Regions from separate parts of the Mesorhizobium sp. CA6 genome, predicted to be linked through region 1. Evidence: predicted binding sites of a transcription regulator. Region 1 holds the regulator's gene; each other region holds the start of a gene.
What was found. Region 1 encodes PhoB, which activates phosphate uptake and scavenging genes when phosphate is short. Its sites were predicted from a motif close to TGTCATNNANCTGTCAT; they were not measured.
Positions count from the first base shown of each region.

Region 2: LB526_RS10755 (LTA synthase family protein) is a predicted target of PhoB. The motif match lies at 2,540-2,556, and genes of this name have one in related genera.
Region 3: LB526_RS08965 (ceramide glucosyltransferase) is a predicted target of PhoB. The motif match lies at 2,881-2,897, and genes of this name have one in related genera.

Region 1 covers NZ_JAIUHI010000007.1:14,565-22,635, reverse strand. The annotation lists gene pstS (phosphate ABC transporter substrate-binding protein PstS) at 1-244, shown strand, start outside; gene pstC (phosphate ABC transporter permease subunit PstC) at 309-1,295, shown strand; gene pstA (phosphate ABC transporter permease PstA) at 1,299-2,150, shown strand; gene pstB (phosphate ABC transporter ATP-binding protein PstB) at 2,147-2,950, shown strand; gene phoU (phosphate signaling complex protein PhoU) at 2,971-3,678, shown strand; gene phoB (phosphate regulon transcriptional regulator PhoB) at 3,695-4,384, shown strand; gene LB526_RS12105 (ROK family protein) at 4,718-5,959, opposite strand; gene xylF (D-xylose ABC transporter substrate-binding protein) at 6,228-7,268, shown strand; gene LB526_RS12095 (hypothetical protein) at 7,321-7,473, shown strand; gene LB526_RS12090 (sugar ABC transporter permease) at 7,517-8,071, shown strand, end outside.
Region 2 covers NZ_JAIUHI010000006.1:93,749-101,819, reverse strand. The annotation lists gene LB526_RS10770 (acyl carrier protein) at 1-136, opposite strand, end outside; gene fabG (3-oxoacyl-[acyl-carrier-protein] reductase) at 335-1,072, opposite strand; gene fabD (ACP S-malonyltransferase) at 1,375-2,328, opposite strand; gene LB526_RS10755 (LTA synthase family protein) at 2,605-4,530, shown strand; gene LB526_RS10750 (NAD(P)/FAD-dependent oxidoreductase) at 4,734-5,906, opposite strand; gene LB526_RS10745 (methyltransferase domain-containing protein) at 5,903-6,607, opposite strand; gene LB526_RS10740 (type III polyketide synthase) at 6,584-7,960, shown strand; gene LB526_RS10735 (sulfotransferase family protein) at 7,960-8,071, shown strand, end outside.
Region 3 covers NZ_JAIUHI010000005.1:25,711-33,781, forward strand. The annotation lists gene LB526_RS08945 (aspartate aminotransferase family protein) at 1-100, shown strand, start outside; gene argF (ornithine carbamoyltransferase) at 117-1,028, shown strand; gene LB526_RS08955 (Hsp33 family molecular chaperone) at 1,153-2,181, shown strand; gene apaG (Co2+/Mg2+ efflux protein ApaG) at 2,384-2,776, opposite strand; gene LB526_RS08965 (ceramide glucosyltransferase) at 3,120-4,265, shown strand; gene LB526_RS08970 (O-succinylhomoserine sulfhydrylase) at 4,348-5,538, opposite strand; SAM riboswitch at 5,595-5,672, opposite strand; gene LB526_RS08975 (2'-deoxycytidine 5'-triphosphate deaminase) at 5,789-6,883, shown strand; gene araD1 (AraD1 family protein) at 7,370-8,071, opposite strand, start outside.

The DNA.
Region 1 (8,071 bases):
GGCCGGCGCCGAATCCTGGCCGATGACCTCCGCCACCTGGATCCTCGTCTACAAGAAGCCCGACGACGCCGCGGCGACGACCGAAGCGCTCAAATTCTTCGCCTGGTCCTATGCCAAGGGCGATGAGCTGGCCGCCGGCCTGGACTATGTTCCGATGCCCGACGCGGTCGTGAAGAGCGTCGAGGAAATGTGGAGCAAGGACATCGTCGACGCGAACGGCAAGCCGCTCTACTCCGGCATGTAATTCCCGCAAAATAAGGAGGGCGTCTACGGCGCCCTCCTGTCTCTTTCGAAATGCGAGGGGCTAAATGACAGCCGTTTCCGAAGCCGCGACATCGTCCGCCCTGCGGACCAGAGAAGCGACGGTGCGCCGCTTCGCCGTCACCGACATGGTTTTCCGGACGGCGACGCGCCTTTCCGCCATCCTCGTGCTCGTTCTGCTCGGCGGGGTCGCGATCTCGCTGGTCGCCGGATCGTGGGAGGCCCTGTCGAAGTTCGGCTTCTCCTTCCTGACCACCGAATCCTGGAACCCGGTCACCGAGAATTTCGGCGCGCTCGCGCCCATCTACGGCACCATCGTCACCTCGGCCATCGCCATTCTTATCGCCGTGCCGATCGGCATCGGCATCGCCGTCTTCCTGACCGAGCTTTGTCCGCGCCCGCTCAGGCGTCCGATTGGCATCGCCGTCGAGCTGCTCGCCGGCATTCCCTCGATCATCTACGGCATCTGGGGCCTGTTCGTCTTCGCGCCGTTCCTGCAGACGACGGTCCAGCCCTTCATCATCTGGCTGTTCAAAGGCATCCCCGGCCTCGACAGCCTGTTTGCCGGTCCGCCCTACGGCATCGGCCTGCTGACCTCGTCGCTGATCCTCGCCATCATGGTGCTGCCTTTCATCACCTCGATCACCAAGGACGTGTTCGACACGGTGCCGGCGGTGCTGAAGGAATCGGCCTACGGCATCGGCTGCACGACCTGGGAAGTGACCCGGCGCGTGACCATCCCCTATACCCGCATCGGCATCATGGGCGGCGTCATGCTCGGCCTCGGCCGCGCGCTCGGCGAGACGATGGCCGTCACCTTCGTCATCGGCAACGCGCACCGCATCAGCGCCTCGCTGTTTGCGCCGGGCACGACGATCTCGGCGACCATCGCCAACGAATTCACCGAAGCCGACGGCAACCTCTATACATCCTCGCTGGTGTCGCTCGGCCTGATCCTGTTCATCATCACCTTCATCATCCTCGCGCTCGCACGCTACATGCTGCTGCGCATCGATAGCCGCACGGGAGCCTGACCGATGTCGACTGCCGCATCGCTTCACCAAAGCCGCAAGCGCAAGAATGCCGTGATGATGACGCTGTGCGTCGTCGCGGCGGGCATCGGGCTGGCCTGGCTGGCGCTGATTCTCGGCGCCCTGCTCTACAAGGGGCTCTCCGGGGTGTCGCTCTCCGTGTTCACGGAAATGACGCCGCCGCCCGGCGATGCCGGCGGCCTGCTCAATGCCATCTACGGCAGCATCGTCATGACGATCATCGGTATCGTCGTCGGCACGCCGATCGGCGTGCTGGCCGGCACCTACATGGCCGAATACGGACGCTTCTCGAAGCTTACGACGGTGGTGCGCTTCATCAACGACATCCTCTTGTCGGCGCCTTCCATCATCATCGGCCTGTTCGTCTACGAGCTGATGGTGCGGCCGATGGGGCACTTCTCGGCGATTGCCGGCGCGGTCGCGCTGTCGATCCTGGTGATCCCCGTCGTGGTGCGCACCACCGAGGACATGCTGAACCTTGTGCCCAACGCGCTGCGCGAAGCAGGCACCGCCATCGGAGCACCGCGCTGGGTAGTGATCCGCTCGGTTGCCTATCGCGCGGCGCTCTCCGGCATCGTCACCGGCATCCTTTTGGCGATCGCCCGCATCTCCGGCGAGACGGCGCCGCTTCTCTTCACCGCGCTCAACAACCAGTTCTGGTCGAGCAATCTCAATGCGCCGATGGCCAGCCTGCCGGTAACCATCTTCCAGTTCGCTCTCAGCCCCTACGAGGAATGGCAGCAACTGGCCTGGACGGGCGCACTCATAATCACCCTGACGGTTCTCGGGCTGAGCATCATCGCCCGCAGCCTAACCGGACGCAGAGAGGACAGATGAAACCGATGTTGTCCACCGACCTGAACGCAGCCGATACGACCGTCGAGAAGGCCAAGATCGAGGTCAAGAACCTCAATTTCTACTATGGCCAGTCGAAGGCGCTGAAGGACATCAACCTGTCCCTGCCCGAGCGCAGCGTGACCGCCTTCATCGGCCCGTCGGGCTGCGGGAAGTCGACGCTGCTGCGCGTGCTCAACCGCATCTACGAGCTCTATCCGAAACAGAGCGCCGAGGGCCAGGTGCTGCTCGACGGCAAGAACATCCTCGACCGCTCGCAGGACCTCAACCTGCTGCGCACCAAGATCGGCATGGTGTTCCAGAAGCCGACGCCGTTCCCGATGTCGATCTACGAGAACATCGCTTTCGGCGTCAGGCTCTATGAGAAGATCAGCAAGGCCGAGATGGACAGCCGCGTCGAGCAGGCGCTGAAGCGCGCAGCACTCTGGAACGAGGTCAAGGACAAGCTCAACGCCAGCGGCCTCAGCCTCTCGGGCGGCCAGCAGCAGCGCCTGTGCATCGCCCGTACCGTTGCGGTGAAGCCCGAGGTCATCCTGCTCGACGAGCCGGCCTCGGCGCTCGATCCGCTGTCGACCGCCAAGATCGAGGAACTGATCGACGAGCTGCAGGCCGACTACACGATCGTCATCGTCACCCACAACATGCAGCAGGCGGCGCGCGTGTCGCGGCAGACCGCGTTCATGTATCTGGGCGAGCTGGTGGAGTTCGACCGGACCGAGAAGATCTTCACCTCGCCCCGCGAAAAGCGCACGCAGGACTACATCACCGGCCGCTTCGGCTGAGCTCATACGAGGACATCATCATGGCCGAACATACCGTCGCTTCCTTCGACGAGGATCTGAGGCAGATCAGCCGGCTCATCAACGACATGGGCGATCTCGCAGCCTCCATGGTCGGCGCTTCGACCAAGGCCCTGCTCGAGACCGACAATGCCATGGCGCAGCGCGTCGTTTCCGACGATGCCATCATGGACGCGCGCCAGCGCGAGCTCGACGACCGTGCCATCACGCTGATCGCCAAGCGCCAGCCGATGGCCGACGACCTGCGCAACGTGGTCGGCTCGATCCGCATGGCGGGCGACCTCGAGCGCATCGGCGACCTCGCCAAGAACATCGCCAAGCGCGTCGGCTCGGTCGGCGTCAGCGCCGCGCCGCGCGACCTCACGCATTCGATCGATTCCATGGCGCAGCTGGTGCTGATCCAGGTCCAGGCCGTGATCCAGGAATATACGGTGGGCGACGCCACGGCGCTGGCCAAGCTTCGCAACGACGACGAGCGCATCGACGTCAAATACACATCCGTCTTCCGGGAGCTCCTGACCTACATGATGGAAGACCCGCGCAACATCACCGCCTGCACGCATCTTCTGTTCTGCGCCAAGAATCTCGAGCGCATCGGCGACCATGTGACCAACATTGCCGAGAACGCCTATTATGTGCTGACCGGCACGCAATTGCCCGCGAATCGTCCCAAGCAGGACGAGACGACAATGTCGGCGCCGGCGGCCTGACGAAGGGTATCTGCCAATGATCGCGCCACGCATCATGGTGGTGGAGGACGAGGAGCCGCTTGGGGTGCTGCTCCGCTACAATCTCGAATCCGAGGGTTACCAGGTCGAAGTGGTGACCCGCGGCGACGAGGCCGAAATCCGCCTTCAGGAAAACGTTCCCGACCTGCTCGTGCTCGACTGGATGGTGCCGGCGGTTTCCGGCATCGAGCTCTGCCGGCGCCTCAGGATGCGGCCCGAGACCGAGCGGCTGCCGATCATCATGCTGACGGCGCGGGGCGAGGAAAGCGACCGCGTGCGCGGCCTTTCGACCGGCGCCGACGACTATCTGGTCAAGCCGTTCTCGACGCCGGAGTTCATGGCGCGCGTCAAGGCACTGCTGCGCCGCGCCAAGCCGGAGGTGCTGTCCAGCGTGCTCAAGGTCGGCGACATCGTGCTCGACCGCGAGTCGCACCGTGTCTACCGCAAGAAGAGCGAGATCAGGCTCGGCCCGACCGAGTTCCGGCTGCTGGAATTCATGATGCGTCATCCCGGCCGGGTGTTCTCGCGCAGCCAGCTGCTCGACAATGTGTGGGGCGAGACGATCTATATCGACGAACGCACCGTCGACGTCCATGTCGGCCGCCTGCGCAAGGCGGTCAACAACGGCCGCATGCCGGATGTCATCCGCACCATCCGTGGGGCTGGTTACGCGATCAGGGAAGATTAGGAGTAAGGCGCCGAGCCGCTGACGGATTCTGTCTCCAGCATCGGATCGCGTGCATTGGCGATTAGTCGAGACGCTTGTGCTTCGTCATCCACGGGCGGAGCAAGGAGCGCAGCGACGCAGCGCAGACCCGAGGATCCATTCCGTGATGTCGATGCGTTGCGACAGTCCAGAATTCTGTGCCGCTGCGCTCGACGCGTGAGGTAGCGGCATGGATTCCAGGGTCTCCGCGACGGAGCTTCGCTCCTGCTCCGCCCTGGAATGACGAAGCTGCGGGGCCTTCCCTTCGCTAATTTCAAGCGTCTGCTGCTGTCCCCGGACCTCTTCAAGGCTGCCTCAGGCCACGTTCTTTCCCGTCCCCGCTCTTGCCTGGCCTCCCGGCGCGAAAATCTCCTGGTCGACGAAGGTCAGCGCGCGCATGGCGCAGCCTTCGCGGATCAGCGGCAACTCGTTCGGCTCGGTGTCGAAGGAGATCGATTCGGAGTGCTGGCCGCCGGCCGTCTGGGCGATCGCCTCGCGCAGCGCCGGCTCGATCAGGTCGAAGGCGGCCGCGCTGACGCCGACCATTGCGACGGGCGCCGGGTCGATGAGGGCGAACAGGCTGCCGAGACTGAAACCAAGCGCTTCGCCGGCCCGGCGGTAAGCCTTCCGTTCGGGGCCGTCCCTCTCGCGCGCCTTCGCGGCAAGGGCCCGCATGTCGGCGTCGCCGACGTCGACCGGCTCGGCGTCCTCGCTCATTTTCATGGCGCTGCGCCAGATCGCGTAATTGCCGGCATATGCCTCGACGCAGCCGCGGCGGCCGCAGCGGCAAAGCGCCCCGCCCGGGCGGTGGATCATGTGGCCGAACTCGCCGCCGGAGGAATGCGTGCCGGTGAACAGCGCACCTTTGAGCACGAGACCCATGCCGATGCCGTGCGACAACAGGATGGCGATGAAGTCGTCACGATAGCGCTCCGGGTCGCGCCATTGCAGCGCCACCGCCATCATGTTGCAGTCGTTCTCCATGGTGGCGGAGATGCCGAACTCCTTCTCTAGGATGTCGGCGAAAGGAATGTCGGTCAGCGGCGTTATCGGCGACCAGAGCATGGCGCGTGCATTAGAATCGGTGATGCCCTGAATGCCCATGGCGATGCGGGCGACGCTGCCAACGTCGAGGTCGGGATCCTGCAGCCGGCGCCGCACGATCGCCACGCATTCGCCGATCAGCTCGTCGCGGGGCATGACAAGCGTGTCCAGGCGCTGCTGCTCCTCGGCAACAACCTGACCGGCATAATCGATCACGGCGACCGACAGGAAGTTCAGCGACAACACCACGGTCAGCACCGCGGCGGCTTCAGGGTTCAGCGCCAGGCCGATCTGCGGCCGGCCGCGCTTCAACGCCGTCGGCTCGCTGGCCTTGCTTTCGGTGAGAATGCCCTCCTGGATCAGGTCGGCGGAGATCGCCGAAATGGTCGAGTGGCTGAGCCCGGTGGTGGCGGCAATTTCGGTCCGTGATGGCTGACCGGCGCGGCGTACCGCCGAAATCACCATGGCGCGGTTGCGCCGGCGCAAATCGTCGTGGCGGATTCCGACCGACATCGTTTCGCACGTCCTCCCCGGTCATCGCGGCCTTGTGATAATGCCATGGCCTGTCGCTGACACGCTAGGGATTGTGGCAGAAGCCAGGGGCCATGTCATTATTTATTGCGGATACCGAAAAAAATGCCTGAGCCCGTCAAAACCCATCAGAATCTCGGTTGACAGCGCTGTTGTGCTGGACCACTATTTTTTTGAGGCTCGAAAAAAAGCCTCTGTGCCGGCCTTCGGGCCAGTCTGGGTCGCGCCGCACGGGCGCAGGGAGGATATCATGAAGAAATTTGCAGCCGCCATTCTGGCGGGCGTTGCCATGTCGCTGACGCTGGCGTCTGTCGCCGAGGCGAAGGACAAGGTGATCGGCGTGTCGTGGTCGAATTTCCAGGAAGAGCGCTGGAAGACCGACGAAGCAGCGATGAAGGCCGCCATCGAGGCCGCCGGCGACAAGTATATTTCGGCCGACGCGCAGTCCAATCCGGGCAAGCAGCTGACCGACGTCGAAAGCCTGATCTCGCAGGGCGCCAACGCGCTGATCATCCTGGCGCAGGATGCCTCGGCAATCGGCCCGGCGGTGCAGAAGGCGCTCGATGAAGGAATCCCGGTCGTCGGCTATGACCGCCTGATTGAGAACAAGGACGTGTTCTACCTGACCTTCGACAACAAGGAAGTCGGGCGCATGCAGGCCCGCGAGGTGTTCAAGGCCAAGCCGGAAGGCAACTATGTCTTCATCAAGGGCTCGGGCTCCGATCCGAACGCCGACTTCCTGTTCGCGGGCTCCATGGAAGTCCTGAAGGACGCCATCGACAGCGGCAAGATCAAGAATGTCGGCGAGGCCTACACGGACGGCTGGCTGCCTGCCAACGCGCAGAAGAACATGGAGCAGTTCCTGACCGCCAACGACAACAAGGTCGACGCGGTCGTGGCTGCCAATGACGGCACCGCCGGCGGCGTTGTCGCGGCGCTGACGGCGCAGGGGCTGGCCGGCACCGTGCCGGTCTCGGGCCAGGACGGCGACCACGCGGCGCTCAACCGCATCGCGCTCGGCACGCAGACCGTGTCGGTGTGGAAAGACGCGCGCGAGCTCGGCAAGAACGCCGCCGAGATCGCCTCGCAGCTCGCCGACGGCAAGAAGATGGGCGACATCGCCGGCGCCAAGGACTTCACGACGCCCGGCGGCAACACCGTCAAGTCGCTGTTCCTGACGCCGGTCGCGATCACCAAGGACAACCTCAACGTCGTCATCGACGCCGGCTGGATCAAGAAGGACGAGGTCTGCGCGGGCGTGCCCGCCGGCAGCGTCCAGGTCTGCAACTGAGCCTTGCCGACGTTCGATCAAAAACACCTGCGCCGCGGCCAGGAGCGGTTCAATGAACCGCTCCTGGTTTTTGTTGCCGCAATCCCGGACGGAAAACCGCTACGCACTTTCCTGGGATTGCCTTAAAGCCGCGGCGTTTTCAAAAAAGCCGCGGCGTTTTCAAAAGATTTTGCCGTTCTGCCTCAGGCGGATAGCTTCCAGCTGAGTTCCGGCATCCGCGCCAGACGGCAAGCCCGTGGGAGGAAATCATGACCGACACGACGTCTACCCAACCGGCGGACACCGCGCGCGCGTCGGAACTCGGCACTGTTGCCCGGTTCCTGAAGGCGACCGAGCTCGACACCCGCATGCTGGGCATGATCGGCGCGCTGCTCCTCATCTGGATCGGGCTGCATGTGATTTCCAGCCTGCGGCTTGGCGTCAACCCGCTCGACTTCGACAGCCGCACGTTCCTGACGCCGCGCAATCTCTGGAACCTGTCGGTTCAGTCTTCGGCCGTGGCGATCATGGCCTCCGGCATGGTGCTCGTCATCGTCATGCGCAACATCGACCTGTCGGTCGGGTCGGCCGAAGGGCTGATCGGCATGGTCATGGGCTTTGCCCAGGCGCATTTCCTGGTTCGCTTCGTCGGGCTTGAACTGGGAAACCCCTGGATCTGGGTTCTGGCGTTGCTGATCGGCCTGGCGCTCGGCCTCATCATCGGCGCCTTCCAGGGCTTCGTTATCGCCTATCTCGAAGTGCCGGCCTTCATCGTCACGCTCGGCGGATTGCTGGTATGGCGGGGCGCTGCCTGGTGGGTCACC
Region 2 (8,071 bases), on a different contig from region 1:
CCATGACGAGTTCAACCGTGTCGAGGCTGTCCGCGCCCAGATCGTCGATGAAGCTCGCCTGCTCCGTCACCTTGTCGGCATCGACGCCGAGATGCTCGATGACGATCTTCTTGACGCGCTCTGCGGTGTCACTCATTTGGGGCAATCCTCGTCTTAGGTTGTCTATCTTCGTTAGCGGGCGGAATGCCGCTAATCAAGCTGAAAGATGGTCTTGCGGGCAACGCAACGCCACAGGACCGGTTTTTGCCCGAACCGCCGGGTTGCGGGCCGCATTACACGAAAAATGACGGGCGTCCAAGCCGAAATGGCTGTTTTCACAGGCGCCCGCCCTGCCTCAGATCATTGCCATGCCGCCGTTGACGTGAATGGTCTGGCCGGTGACATAGGCCGCCTCATTGGAGGCGAGATAAGCGACGGCGGACGCCACTTCAACGCTGGTGCCCATGCGCCGGGTCGGGATCGCGGCCATGATCGTCTCTTTCTGCTTGTCGTTGAGCTTGTCGGTCATGGCCGATTCGATGAAGCCCGGGGCGACGCAGTTGACGGTGATGTTGCGGGTGGCGATCTCCTGCGCCAGCGACTTGGAAAAGCCGATCATGCCTGCCTTGGAGGCGCAGTAGTTGGTCTGGCCGGGATTGCCGGTGACGCCGACCACCGAGGTGATGTTGATGATGCGGCCATGGCGGCGGCGCATCATCGGATGCGTCAGCTCGCGGGTCAGCCGGAACACGGCAGTAAGGTTGACCTCGATCACCGAATCCCAGTCGGCGTCCGACATGCGCACGAACAGGCCGTCCTTAGTGATGCCGGCATTGTTGACCAGGATGTCGACGCCTTCGAGATCGGCCTCCGCTTTCTGGCCGAGCGCCTTGACCGCGTCGCGGTTCGTCAGGTCCGCCGGAAACAGTTTTACGCGGTCGCCCAATTCGCCCGCCAAGGCTTCCAGCTTCTCCACACGGGTTCCGTGCAGGCCGACGATCGCGCCCTGGCTGTGCAGCACCCTGGCGATCGCCTCGCCGATGCCTCCCGATGCGCCGGTGACGAGCGCCTTCCGGCCGGTCAGTTCGAACATATCTTCAACCTCATTTTTCCAGACGGCTGCAAGCAGTCGCGTTCCGTATACGTCATATCGTCCAAGTCACGCTAGACAAGCGTCGGACATTGGCGAAGGCCTCCTTCCCGTCGTCATCCACGGGCGGAGCGGGAGCGAAGCGGACGCGTAGACCCGAGGATCCATGCCGTGACATTGGCCGAAGGATGCAACGGAGCAGAATTCTGCACCGCGGCGGCACTTCCAAGTCACGGCATGGATTCTAGGGTCTGCGCTGCGTCGCTTCGCTCCTTGCTCCGCCCTAGAATGACGAAAACGGGGCCTCACCCCAAAGCCGCCAGCGCGGCCTCGACTTCCGCCGCCGTGCCCACGGCGCCGGTGGCGATGTCGCGGTTGATGCGGCGCGCCAGGCCCGACAGCACCTTGCCTGCGCCGACTTCATAGAGGCTCGCGACGCCGTTGGCGCCAAACCATTCCACCGTCTCTCGCCAGCGCACCCGGGCAACCACCTGCTCGACCAGGCGGCGGACGATCTCATCGGGGTCGCTGGTCGGGGTTACGGTGACGTTCGAGACGATCGGAACCACCGGCGCGGATTTCGCGACACCGGCCAGCGCCTCGCGCATTATGTCGGCGGCAGGCGTCATCAGCGCCGAATGAAAGGGGGCGGAAACCTGCAGCATCAGCGCCCGCTTGGCGCCTTTTTCGGTGCACAGCTTCGCCGCCAGCTCGACCGCCGGCCTGGCGCCGGAGATCACCAGCTGGCCGCCGCCATTGTCGTTGGCGACCTGGCAGACGGAGCCGTTGCCGACCTCGCGAGCTGCCTCGGCGCAAGCGGCCTCGACGTCGGCCTGTTCCAGCCCGATGATCGCGGCCATGGCGCCCTCGCCGGCCGGCACCGCCGCCTGCATGGCGTTGCCGCGGGTCCGAAGCAGCCGCGCCGCGTCGCCGACCGAAACGAAGCCGGCCGCAGCAAGCGCGGAATATTCACCAAGCGAATGGCCGGCGACATAAGCCACCTTGTCCTTCAGCGAGAAGCCGCGCGCTTCGAGCGCGCGCATCGCCGCCAGCGACACCGCCATCAGCGCCGGCTGGGCATTGGCGGTCAGCGTCAGCGTCTCTTCCGGCCCTTCCCAGATGAGTTTCGACAGTTTTTCGCCGAGCGCTGCGTCCACTTCCTCGAAGATGCGACGCGCTTCGGGGAATGCATCGGCGAGGTCCTTGCCCATGCCGACGGCCTGGCTGCCCTGTCCCGGAAAGGTGAATGCGACGGCCATTTTGAGGTCTCTCCAGAGGCTGGTTTTGTCTGCCTCTGGCGCAAGGCGGACAGCCAAGTCAAGCCCGCAGGCGTCTCTTCGGCCTGCATTTCGGTCGGAAATCCTGCTGACTGCCTGTTCCAAAAGGCCTTTTACTTGATCACACCTGATGAAAACCGCTCACGTTTAGTTTGCTGGCTCTTCTTATTTCCGCCACAGGCGCTAGCTTTGCGTGACATTTCGATGACAGTGGCGTGACGCGAGTGGAAGACGCGTGACAAGGGCCGGGGAAGCAAAGTGGCAAGGATCAGAAAAGGCGCGGCCAAACCCGCGCCGCAATTTTTGGAAGACGATCCGTCCACCGGCTATCTGCCGGGACGAGCCTGGCCGACCGTACGCTACGGCCTGTCGACGCTTCTTGCCTCAGCCCTGCTCGTCTTCGCGATCGAGCTGATCGTACGCGGCGATTTCTTCGGCACAGTCGATTTCTTCATGCAGCCCTTCAAGCCCGGCTGGACCACCATCATCGTCTTCGCCCTGGTGCTGCTCGGGCTGGACGCCATACTCGGCCGAAGCCACCAGAGCCTGATGATCGTGGCGCCGCTGACGCTGGCGCTGGCCTTTGTCGGCCACCAGAAATCGCGTTACCTCGGCGACCCGCTCTATCCCACGGATTTCCTGTTCGCCCGCCAGATCATGGCGCTGATGCCGCTCCTGGTGCGCGAGCGCCCGTGGACGGCCGTCATGCTGGCGGTCGGCATCGTAGGCGGTCTGACGCTGCTCGTCTACGGCTGGCGGACCTGGCGCCGGCGAGTACCCATCCTCAGCCGCAAGGGCCGCCTGGCGCGGCTGGCGCTTGCCGTGCCGCTGCTCGCCTTCTTCGTCTCGATCATGGACTACGCCACCTTCTCGTGGACGCGCGACCGGCTGCAGATCATCCCGATCATGTGGGACCAGAAGGAGAACTACGCCTCCAACGGCTTTGCGCTGGCCTTCGCGATGAACGTGCCGATGGCGCATGTCGCGGCGCCGCCCGGCTATTCCGAGAAGACGATGGCCGCGATCCAGCGCCCCGACGCCGCCGCTTCCATGCCGGACGAGAAGCCGGATATCGTGGTGGTGATGAGCGAATCCTTCTGGGATCCGACGCACCTGCCCGGCGTCACCATCAAGCCCGACCCGATCCCGACGGTCAGGGCGTTGCGCTCCGGCTCGATGTTCTCGCCCGAGTTCGGCGGCATGACCGCCAATATTGAGTTCGAGGCGCTGACCGGCTTTTCCAACGCCTTCCTGCCGGCCGGCTCGATCCCCTATCAGCAATATGTGCGCACCCCGACCCCGTCGCTGGCGACCTTCCTGAAGAGCCAGGGTTACCGGGCGCGCGCCATCCATCCCGGCACCAACTGGTTCTGGAACCGCGGCGCCGTCTATGCCGATTTCGGCTTCAACGACTTCCGCTCCGAAGAGACGCTGCCGCCGATGGAAAAGCGCGGGCCGCTGGCTTCCGACGCGGCGATGACCGACGAGATCATCCGCGAGGCCGACACCAGCGACGATCCGGTGTTCCTGTTCGCCGTCAGCCTGCAGAACCACGGTCCTTACGAGCCCTACCGCTACTACAACCCGACGCATTCGATCGACGCGCCGATCAGTTCCTGGGCGCGGGAATCGCTGCTTTCCTATGCCGAGGGGTCGGCCGACGCCGACCGCGGCCTGCAGCGCCTGATCGACTGGGCGAAGGCCCGCCAGCGGCCGACCATCATCGCCTTCTTCGGCGACCATCTGCCGCCGCTCGGACCCGTCTATGTCGAGACCGGCTTCCTCAAGGACAATGTCGCGCCGCGCAAGGAGCCGGCGGTCGCCGCGCTCGAACACCACGATACGCCTTTGGTTATCTGGTCGAACCGCTCCGGTCCGGTCGAGAACATCGGCTCGGTGAGCCCGGCCTTCCTGCCCTATCATATCCTGACCACGGCAGGCATCAGCCACCCCTATTACACCGGCTTCCTCGGCGCGCTGCGCGAACACTACCGGGTGGTCGACCGCAACCTGCTCCTGTCGCCCGTGGGCGAAGCAACGCCGGATTGGGCGAGGCAGAAGCAGATCGATCCGAAGATCAACGATTTCCGGCTCATCCAATACGACATGATGTTCGGCAAGCGGCTCTCGGCGCCCGATTTCTTCCCCGAGACGGTGAACAGGCTGGTCGCGCATACAAGCTGAGCTGACCGGCGGTCACAGCCGATCGCGGCTATCCCGGTCCGTGGCGGGAAACGATGCTCCGATGCCGGGCCTTGGAAAGATTTCGTCGCTGCGATTTAGAGCAATTCCAGGAAAAGTGTGAGCGGTTTTCCCTCCGAAATTGCGTAAAAAACAAGGAGATAGGGCGTTTCGCCGTTTCCGTGAAACGGTGAACGCGCTAGACGTCAAAAGCCTGGAACGGGCTGGACCTTTCCACTCAGCCGAGCGCCAAGCGTCAAAGCGGCCGGAAAATTCTTGATCACGGCGCGCATGGCCGGCGCGCCACCTGGCCCAAGCGCTATTTTGGCAATCAAGGCCGCGGCACGCAGACGGGTCGAGAATTGCCGACGCCATTCGCGTTCGTAGCGATGCCCGGCGGCGTCGCGGTCCTCGCGACGTTTGCCCGATGCGATCAGTTCTCGCGCAAGCAGCCAGCCCGATTGCAGCGCCATCGAAATCCCTTCGGCGATGACAGGATGCGACTCGCCCGCGATGTTGCCGACACGGAAGATGCCCTGATCGTAGCCGGCCCGGATGCCCGGATGAATCGGTCCCGCAGCCAGCCATGGGCCATCCAATTCGGCACCTGCCAGCGCAGTTCGCACGCCTCGGCACGAGGCCAGGACGTGACGCGACACCGCATCCGCCGCCGCAATATTCCCAAAGCGCCGGCGCAGCCCGGATAGAACATCGCGGCGGATACAGCAGGAGATTGAAACCCGGCCATTGTCCGCAGTTACCATCCCGCCATATCCGCCTGGGAATACCAGCAGCGGCATCAGATCGGGCGCCAGCGCGGCGCCGGTAAAATGCGCCTTGAAGCCGAAAAGGTCGGAGGGTTGGCTGGTTCTTTCAAGCTGGCTCGGAAGTTTCCCAGTTTCCCAGGATCCGTGCGCGGCAATGATGACGGGTGTGCTGAGCAGCTTCTGTTGCTGGTCAGATTCCACAGTCAGAAATTGCAAGTCATCGCGCCGGCGGATAGCGACTGCCTTGCAAGGCTGGAGGATCTCGACACCCGCACGTTCGGCAGCCTGCAGCAGGATGGTGTCCAGACGATCGCGGCCGAGCGCGCGGCCGAGACCCGTCTTGGCGCTCGGCATTCGCGCCTGCGCCGAGACATCGCCCGAAAAGAACCCGACGCGCCTTATCTCGGGGCCGGCTTCCGCGCGCCAGCTCTCGCCGACGCCCAGCTGATCGAGCAAGGCAAGGCTGGTGCCCGACATGAATTCGCCGCAGACCTTGCGGCGAGGAAATACCACCTTCTCCACCATTGCCACCGACCAACCATGTTGGGCGAGTGCAATGGCGGTGGAACTTCCGGCAGGACCGGCACCGATGACAATTGCGTCGTGCATCATTTCGTGTCGAGCGTGCTCGCGCCGACAAATCCTTGCGTAAACAGGCCTCTGCGGCCCTCCGTCACGGGCGTTCCACCCGACAGTTGCCACAATTGTGAAAGTTCCGCGCCGCGAAAACCGGCGCGCACACTTTGCGCTGCATCATTCAGCGTTACCGCACAGGCGCCGATCAATCGCAGGAACCGTGTCGCCACAAGCGGCACCTTGGCTCTCAACGGCTCCGTGGCGACGAGCATCGGGGCCATCGTCATCATCCGAGAAAACAGCTCCTGCAGGCGCATGTCGTCGAAGTGGTGGAGGATAAGGTTGGCGCAAACAAGGTCGAAGGGCCTGTCCTGGGTCCAATCGAACAGATCCGCAGTCACGGGCTGCGCCCGCCAACCCAATTCAGCGAAAGAGCTGCGCAAGTCCTCGCCTATCAGGCCGATCCTGTCAACCATGACGATCTCGACGTCGGCCCAATGGCGCGCCATCAGCCGCGCCACCGCCAGCATGAACTTTCCGTCGCCGGCGCCTATTTCGAGGATGCGCAGCGGCGGCTTTTGCACGTTTTGCCGCATCAGCGATGCCATGATCCTGGCCTGGAACATCAATGCATTGATCCGAACGAGATCGCGACGGGATGCAATCGCACGGGGATCGTCGGCCGGGAGGCCGTCGAGGAGTTCTGGCTCCAGATGCCGGATGTCCATGTCGGTCATGCGATGGATCGGAAATCTAGGCTTCAGCCGGCAATCCGGCAAATAGAATTCGGGTCGTTCCTTCATGGCAGCGCGCTGCTGGTCGCGGAACCCGCATTTGAACCCACCCGGATACCGAAGAAAGTCGGTCCCTTCATGCGACATCGGAGGCTGATATCACAGTTTGCTAATGAGAAATATCGGCACCGCGCAATAAAATGCTCTATGCAGGCGTTTACCTTAGGAACGCTTCTCCAATTCGCAGACCTTATGAGCCCGATTGCGCTCATGCTCGGAGCTATTTTGTCCCCTCAAGCGTATCTGAACGGCATTGCCACGTGTGTCCCCGAACATGACGTGCATCGGTTCTTCCTCGGCTATGGAGCCTCGCTGCTTGAAAACGACGCGCAGCGCCTTGCGCTCTTCGAGCGAATGGTCGCTCTGGCCGGGATCGAACATCGTTATTCCTGCTTTGCGCCTGCCGACGATCCGCGCGGCGGGGCAATCGACCGCGACGGCACCTCGGTCAGAGGCTCGTTCGCCAGCACCGCAACGCGTATGCGGATGTACGAAGCCGCCGCACCGGAGCTCGCGCAAAGGGCCGTCGACAGACTTCTGGCCAACGACGACCGCTCGCTGATCACGCATTTGATCGTGACGAGCTGCACCGGCTTTTCGGCGCCCGGCATCGACCTCGAGCTGGTGCAGCGATGCGGCCTGTCGACGTCGGTCGAGCGCACCATCATCGGCTTCATGGGATGCTATGCCGCCATCAACGCCTTGAAGCTGTCGCGCCACATCGTGCGATCGGATCCGAAGGCCCGCGTGCTGATCGTCAACATCGAATTGTGCACGCTGCATTTCAAGGAAGCCACGGAGCTCGAGAAGCTGATCTCGTTCTGTCTATGGGGCGACGGGTGCGCGGCCTCGCTGGTGACAGCCGAGCCGCACGGCATCCTGCTCGAAAGCTTCCACGCGATCGTGGCGGCGGAGCGCAAGGAGCTGATGAGCTGGAATATCCGCGACGACGGCTTTGACATGGTGCTGTCCGGGCAGGTTCCCGGTGCCGTCCGTGAGACGCTGCGCAACGAGCATCCGGCCATCCTCGGCGGCAGGCCCGCCAAGGAGATCGATTTGTGGGCGGTGCATCCCGGCGGCCGCTCGGTGCTCGACGCGGTCGAGCGGGCGCTCGAACTGAAGCCGGCCGCGCTCGCCGCATCGCGCGAAGTGCTCCGGCAATACGGCAACATGTCGTCGGCCACCGTAATGTTCGCGATGGCCGAAATGCTGAAGGAGCCGTCGGGCTTGCTCGGCTGCGGCATGGCGTTCGGGCCGGGATTGACCACCGAGACCATGATGTTCCGGACTGCCTGATGAAGTCGAATGCCATGCGGCACCGCGTCCGTGCTTTCGCAGCCCGTTGGCTGGTGCCCTACCTGCCGTATCCGCACTTCATGTGTATGGCACCTCTTGACGCCGTGTTGC
Region 3 (8,071 bases), on a different contig from region 1:
GCTCACCGTCACCGACGAGGAGATCGGCGTGGCGCTGGAGCGCATTCGCGGCGGCGCCAAGCGCCTGACCGACGCGATTGCCGCCGAAGCCGCCAAATAATTTCTGGAACCTGCCGATGAGTGTTCGCCACTTCACCGATCTGTCCGCCGTTTCCGCGGGCGACCTGCGCATCATGCTGGACGACGCGGTGGCGCGAAAGACCAGGCTCAAGGCAGGTGAGCGTTCAAAACCGCTCGATGGCAAGGTGCTGGCCATGATCTTCGACAAGCCGTCGACGCGCACGCGCGTGTCCTTCGATGTCGGCATGCGCCAGCTCGGCGGCGAGACTATCATGTTGACCGGCACCGAGATGCAGCTCGGCCGTTCGGAGACAATCGCCGACACGGCGAAAGTGCTGTCGCGCTATGTCGACGCCATCATGATCCGCACCACCTCGCACGACCGGCTGCTGGAGCTCACCGAGAACGCCACCGTTCCGGTCATCAACGGGCTGACCGACGACACGCATCCCTGCCAGCTCATGGCCGACATCATGACCTTTGAGGAGCATCGCGGCCCGGTGTCCGGCAAGACCTTCGCCTGGACCGGCGACGGCAACAATGTGCTGCATTCGCTCCTGGAGGCCGCGGCGCGGTTTAGCTTCAACCTCAATATCGCGGTGCCGGAAGGCAGCGAGCCTTTCGAGAAATATGTCGACTGGTCGAAAGCCAATGGCGGCAAGGTCCGGTTTTCTAGGTCCGCCGAGGAAGCCGTCGACCAGGCCGACTGCGTCGTCACCGATAGCTGGGTCTCCATGGGCCAGGAGCATCGCGCCCGCGGCCACAACGTCTTCCTGCCCTATCAGGTCAATGCGGCGCTGATGGCAAAAGCCAAGCCCGATGCATTGTTCATGCACTGCCTGCCGGCGCATCGCGGCGAGGAGGTCACCGACGAGGTGATCGACGGGCCGCATTCGGTGGTCTTCGACGAGGCCGAGAACCGGCTGCACGCCCAGAAGGCGGTGCTGGCCTGGTGTCTGGGCGCGTGAGAAGGGCTGGACCTGACCGCTTCCGGCCCGATCGGGCTCAACTTGATCTGGGGACATGTGATGCCTATTTGCGGGCCATCACGTAAATCGAACGCGCTTCGACGCATGCGGCTCACCGGGCGGCATGGCTGCGCCCCGGAGTATTGTCATGTTGGAAACCCAGACCTTGGCTGAGCATAAACCCCAACTCGGTGAATTCGGCTTCGCCGGCGACGATCATGTCGTGCCTTATGAGGTCGCGCCGCTCGATGTGCGCGGCCGCACCGTGCAGCTCGGGCCGATGCTCGACGCTATCTTGAGCCGCCACGATTACCCTGAGCCGGTCGCCCGCCTGCTGGCGGAAGCCTGCGTGCTCACCGTGCTGCTCGGCACTTCGCTGAAGTTCGAAGGGAAGTTCATTCTGCAGACCCGCACCGACGGTCCGGTCGACATGCTGGTGGCCGATTTCACCACGCCGCATGCGCTGCGCGCCTATGCGCGCTTCGATGCCGACCGGCTACAGGCGCTGACCGCCGCCGGCGAGACCTCGCAGCAGACGCTGCTCGGCGACGGCGTCCTGGCCTTGACCATCGACCAGGGCGCGCATACGCAGCGCTACCAGGGCATCGTCCAGCTCGACGGCACCTCGCTCGAGGATGCCGCGCGCACCTATTTCCGGCAGTCGGAGCAGATCCCGACCGATATCAAGATGTCGGTCGCCAAGCTGGTCACGCCCGGCCCGGCCGGCGCGCGCGAGCAGTGGCGCGCCGGCGGCATCCTGGCGCAATTCCTGCCGCGATCGCCGGAGCGCATGCGCGTTCCCGATATTTCCGGCGGCGACGGCGATCCGCGTGACGTTGCGGACCAGCCGGCCGACAATTCCTGGCAGGAGTTGCTGGCGCTGCTCGGCACGATCGAGCCGACCGAGTTGATCGACCCGACGGTGGGCGCCGAGCGGTTGCTCTACCGGCTGTTCCACGAACACGGCGTGCGCGTTTTCCGCGGCGTCCCTGTCGCCGACCAGTGCTCCTGCTCGCGCGACAAGATCCGCGGCATTCTCGAAGGCTTTTCGGCTGAGGAGATCAAGGAATCGACCGAGGAGGGCGGCATCCATGTCGCCTGCGAGTTCTGCTCGACCCAATACGACTTCGACCCGGCTGAATTCGCGAAGTGAGCCCTCTTCCTTCTCCCCGTTCCATGGGGAGAAGGTGCCCGAAGGGCGGATGAGGGGCGGCGCCAACGTTGGCGATCATAGCGACACGCCGGCGACGCGGTCGTCCGCCTCAAGGAAAATCTCAGAAGCCCGGCGCCGCCCGTCATTGTCCTGCCGGGCATTTCTCCCCGTGAAGCGGGGAGAAAGAGGCTGTCGCCGACGGCTAATTCACCGTGCGCCTTGTCCCTGGCATGTCGAGCGAGAAAGCCGGAATGGCGATATCGAACGTCTCGCCGCGGCCGTTGCGCATCGTGTAGTGGCCGACCATGATGCCTGACGGTGTCGAGAGCGGGCAGCCCGAGGTGTACTGGTAACTGTCGCCGGGATTGAGTTCCGGCTGGTCGCCGACGACGCCGGCGCCGCGCACCTCCTCGACCCGGCCCTGACCGTCGGTGATGTGCCAGTAGCGCGACACAAGCTGCACGAACTCGTCGGAGCGGTTGTCAATCGTTACCTGATAGCCCCAGACATAGCGGTTCTCGGAGGGATCGGAGCGGTCCTCCAGATAGAAGGGCCTGACCAGCACTTCGATGTTGCGCGTCACTGCGCGATACATGGGCCACTCCGGTTGCCGCCGCGGAAAATATGTCACGCTCCGCTCTTGATAAACGCAGCGCCGACCATCCTGCCAGCCTTGTAAGTGCAGGTGCCGAAAAACAATGTCATTTAGGTGACACATGACAATGTTGGTGTGCACAAACCGTGCCGGGCGACTCGGGCGCTCTGTAACAGTTGAAACGGCCGCGTGCGGCCTAAAGCAATTCCAGGAAAGCGCGAGCGGTTAGGCTCGGCGCCTTCGCCGTAGCCTTCCGTCCGGAATTGCGTGAAAACAAGGAGATGGAGTGGGTCGCCGTTTGCGTGAAACGGTGAAACTCTCTATCGGGGGTGACCAGATCTCGATGAAACTGACTATCGCAGCCGGCCTGGCTTCGTCAGCGCTTCTTTCCTTCAATCTCGCCAGCATCCTGCTCGCCTCGTCGCGGCTGAAGCGGCGGCATGTCATCGCGCCGCCCTCCAGCGCGCGGCCGCCGGTCTCCATCATCGTGCCGTCGCGTGGCGTCGAGCCGTTCACGCCGGAGACCTTGCAGCGCGCCTTCTCGCTCGATTGGCCGCGCTACGAGCTGATCTTCTGCGTCGCGCATGCCGAAGACCCGGTGGTCAAGCTGATCGATGCGGCGATCGCGCGCCACCCCAAAATTCCTGCGCGGCTGCTGATCGGCGACGATCGCGTCAGCGCCAATCCCAAGCTCAACAACTGCGTCAAGGGCTGGCAGGCGGCGAGACACGATTGGGTGATCCTCGCCGATTCCAACGTGCTGATGCCGAGAGACTATGTCCAGCACCTGATGGCGGCATGGCGGCCGGATACCGGCCTCGTCTGTTCGACGCCGATCGGCTCGCGGCCAGACGGGTTTTGGGCCGAAGTCGAATGCGCCTTTCTTAACACGCTGCAGGCGCGCTGGCAGTATGCCGGCGAGGCGGTTGGCCTTGGCTTCGCCCAGGGCAAGAGCATGCTGTGGAACAAACCGATGCTCGATGCCAATGGCGGCATCCAGGCTTTGGCCGCCGAGATCGCCGAGGACGCGGCGGCCACCAAGCTGGTCAACGGCCTGGGGTTCAACGTCAACCTCGTCGCCTCGCCATTCGAGCAGCCGCTCGGCCAGCGCAGGCTCGCCGAGATCTGGTCGCGCCAGACGCGCTGGGCGCGGCTGCGGCGGGTTACCTTCCCTCTGTTCTTCGCGCCGGAGATACTGACTGGCGCTGCGGTGCCGCTGCTGCTGGCGCTGATTGCAGCGGCAAGCGCCGGCGTCAGCCTGCCCACGACGGCCTTGGGCGTGCTGGCGATCGCCTACCTGCCGGAATGGCTGCTGGCCTTTGCGAAGGGCTGGTACCTGTCGCCACGCAGCGTCACCGCGATGATTGTGCGCGATGCCCTGCTGCCGGCCATCTGGGCGCGCGCCTGGTTCGGCGGCGCCGTCGAATGGCCCGGCAACGCCATGACCATCCGCACCAAGGCGATGACCGAGCTGGAGGAGCTCGCCTAGAGCAATTCCAGGAAAAGTCTGAAACGGTTTTCCGTCCGGAATTGCGGCTCTGGAAGGCTCCGGCCGCGGCGTTCTCAGCCTTCTATTTTGCTGCCTTCAGCGCCTGTTCGACGTCTTCCAGCAGATCGTCGCTGTCCTCCAGGCCGACGGAGAGCCTCAGCGTGCCTGGCCCGATGCCGAGCTCGGCGCGGGCCTCGTCGCTCAGGTTCTTGTGCGTCGTCGTCGCCGGATGGGTGATCAGGCTCTTGGCGTCACCGAGATTGTTCGAGATCAGCACGATGTCGAGTGCGTTCTGGAAGGCAAAGGCCGCCTGCTTGCCGCCTTTGACGTCGAGGCAGATCAGCGTCGAGCCTCCCGACATCTGCTTCTTGACGATATCCGCTTGCGGATGATCGGCGCGGCCCGGATAGATGACACGGGCGATCTCCGGTCGGCCGGCAAGGAAATCCGCGATCTTGCCGGCGCTCCCGGTCTGCTGACGCACGCGCAGCGGCAGCGTCTCCAGGCCTTTGAGCAGCGTCCAAGCGTTGAAGGGCGACAGGCTGGGACCGGTGTGGCGGAAATAGTCGTGCAGGTTCTCGTCGATCCACTTCTTGTCCGACAGAATGACGCCGCCGAGGCAGCGGCCCTGGCCGTCTATATGCTTGGTCGCCGAATAGACGACGATATGGGCGCCGAGCAGCAAGGGCTTCTGCTGCAGCGGCGTGGCGAAGACATTGTCGACGATCAGCCTGGCGCCGATCGAATTGGCGAGCCCGGCGACGGCCGCGATATCGACCACCTCCAGCGTCGGGTTGGTCGGGCTTTCCAGGAAGAACAGCTTGGTGTTCGGCCTTATCGCCTTTTCCCAATTGGCGATGTCGGTGCCGTCGACCAGCGTCGCCTCGATGCCGTAGCGCGGCGCCAGCGTCTCGACCACCCAGCGGCAGGAGCCGAACAGGGCGCGCGCCGCGACGATATGATCTCCGGCCTTGGCGCTGCAGAGCAGCGCGGCGGTTACTGCGGCCATGCCGGAAGCGGTGGCGCGGGCATCCTCGGCGCCTTCGAGCGCGCACATGCGCTTTTCGAACATGTCGACGGTCGGGTTGGCGTAGCGCGAATAGATGAAGCCCGGCTCCTCGCCCTTGAAGCGGGCTTCCGCCGCTTGCGCCGTCTCGTAGACATAGCCTTGGGTGAGATACATCGCCTCGGATGTCTCGCCGAAACCGGAACGCAACGTTCCGCCATGTACGAGTGCCGTCTGAGGTTTCCAGTTGCGCTTCTTGGTGCTCATAGCCCTGCTTTCAGACACAAAAAAACCGGCCGCGAAGTCGCAACCGGTCCATATAGCCTTGCGGCTCGACGGTCCTTTAGCGACTTGTTTAACGTGGCTGCAAGCCGACCGGCCAAATCACCACGGGATAACGACCCTTTAGACCCGCGCCGCGCTTGCGTCAATTGCCGGCTTCATTAAGAGGTTTGTACCAGCCGGGCGGCAAGAGCCTGCTTAGATCCTCGCCCGGCCTTGTGAACGGAGCCAGCCTTTGCGGCAAACAGGCATTCTTCCGGATCAGGACATCGCAGCGCTGTTCGAGGCGAAGGCGCTGAAGTCGCCGCGCGCGCTGGACGCCGACCAGATCCAGCCGGCCAGCCTCGATCTAAGGCTCGGCGACAAGGCGTTTCGCGTGCGTGCCTCGTTCCTGCCGGGTCCGGATCATCGGGTCGTCGACAAGCTCGAGCGGCTGAAGCTGCACGAGATCAGCCTTGCAGAGGGCGCGGTGCTGGAAACCGGCTGCGTCTATATCGTGCCGCTGCTCGAGAGCCTGGCGCTGCCGGCGAACGTATCCGCCTCGGCCAATCCGAAGAGCTCGACCGGCCGTCTCGACATATTCACGCGCGTCATGACCGATCGCGGCCATGAGTTCGACAAGATTGCCGCCGGCTACCGCGGGCCGCTCTATCTCGAGGTCAGCCCGCGCACCTTCCCGATCGTCGTGCGCGCCGGCTCGCGGCTGTCGCAGATCCGCTTCCGCACCGGCAACGCGGTGCTCTCGGAGAATGAGCTGCGCGACCTTCACCGCGCCGAGATGCTGGTCGCCACCGAGCCACCCAATATTTCAGGCGGCGGCATCGCGCTCTCCATCGATCTCGACGGCGACAAGGACGGCCTTGTCGGCTACCGCGGCAAGCACCACACCGGGCTGGTCGACGTCGACAAGCGCGCCGCCCAGGATGTCGTCGATTTCTGGGAGCCGATCTACAAGAGCGGCGCCGGCGAACTGGTGCTCGATCCGGACGAATTCTATATCTTGGTCAGCCGAGAAGCCGTGCACGTGCCGCCGCTCTATGCCGCCGAGATGACACCCTTCGATCCGCTGGTCGGCGAGTTCCGCGTCCACTATGCCGGCTTCTTCGATCCGGGCTTCGGCCACTCCGCCGCCGGCGGCAGCGGTAGCCGCGCCGTGCTCGAGGTGCGCAGCCACGAGGTGCCTTTCATCCTCGACCACGGCCAGATCGTCGGCCGTCTCGTCTACGAGCATATGCTGAAACGCCCGCAGGCGCTTTACGGCACCGAACTCGGCTCGAACTATCAGGCGCAGGGCCTGAAGCTCTCCAAGCATTTTCGGGCAGCGCGGTGAGGTCCAAGTGGGGAGATGTCCGGAAGGGGACGCGCCGTCCCATCTGTTCTTCGTCATTCTAGGGCGGAGCAAGGAGCGAAGCGACGCGCGCAGACCCTAGAATCCATGCCGTGACGCCTGAGCGCCGCCACGGTGCCGAACGCTCACCAGCCAATTCCGCGAGAGAACTCGAACCATTCAGGATGATCTTCTGGAGTCTTGGCCGGTCTTGTGCCCGGGCATGCGGTGGGTAAGGTCATTGGCGACACCGAAATAGCGTGCCACCTTCTGGCTCGCGGTCATGTAAACATAGCCTGTCATGTTACGATCTTAGCTGGCGCTGCGCCAACGGTTATTCTGGACGGCAGCAGTCTACGCCCAATGTCACGGCATGGATTCTAGGGTCTGCGCGCGTCGCTTCGCTCCTTGCTCCGCCCTAGAATGACGAAGTGGAAGAGGCAGCTTCCTTCGCGCCCCTCTGGCCTGCCAGTCACCGGGAGATCGGCGCTACAGCGCCTTCACCGCCACTTTGACCGGCTTCTCGATCTCCAGCGGATTGCGCAGCGGCAGGCCGAAATCCGGCGCCTCGATCTCGAACGTATCGCCGGCCTCGGTCCTGATGCCATCGGCGAAGGAGAGCGTCGCGGTGCCGAACATATGCACATGCACGTCGCCCGGCTGGCGGAAGGCCGAATATTTGAAATGGTGGTGCTCGAGATTGGCGATGGTGTGCGACATGTTCGCTTCGCCCGACAGGAACGGCTTTTCCCAGAGCAGCTTGCCGTCGCGCCAGATGCGCGAGGCGCCGCGGATATCGGCGGGCAGCTCGCCGATCAGGATTTCAGGGCCAAACGAGGCGTTGCGCAGCTTGGAATGGGCGAGGAACAGATAGTTCACCCGCTCGGTGACGTGATCGGAGAACTCGTTCGACAGCGTGAAGCCGACGCGGAACGGCGCGCCGTCATCGCCGATGACATAGATGCCGGCGATCTCCGGCTCCTCGCCGCCATCCTGCGCGAAGGCCGGCGACATCAGGGGTGCGCCAGGCGCCACCGCCATCGTGCCGTTGCCCTTGTAGAACCATTCCGGCTGCACGCCGACCTGGCCTTTGGCCGGCTTGCCGCCTTCGAGGCCCATGCGGAACATCTTCATGGAATCGGTGAGTTCCGCCTCGCCGCCCTCGCTGAGCTTCTTGTGCATGGAATCGCG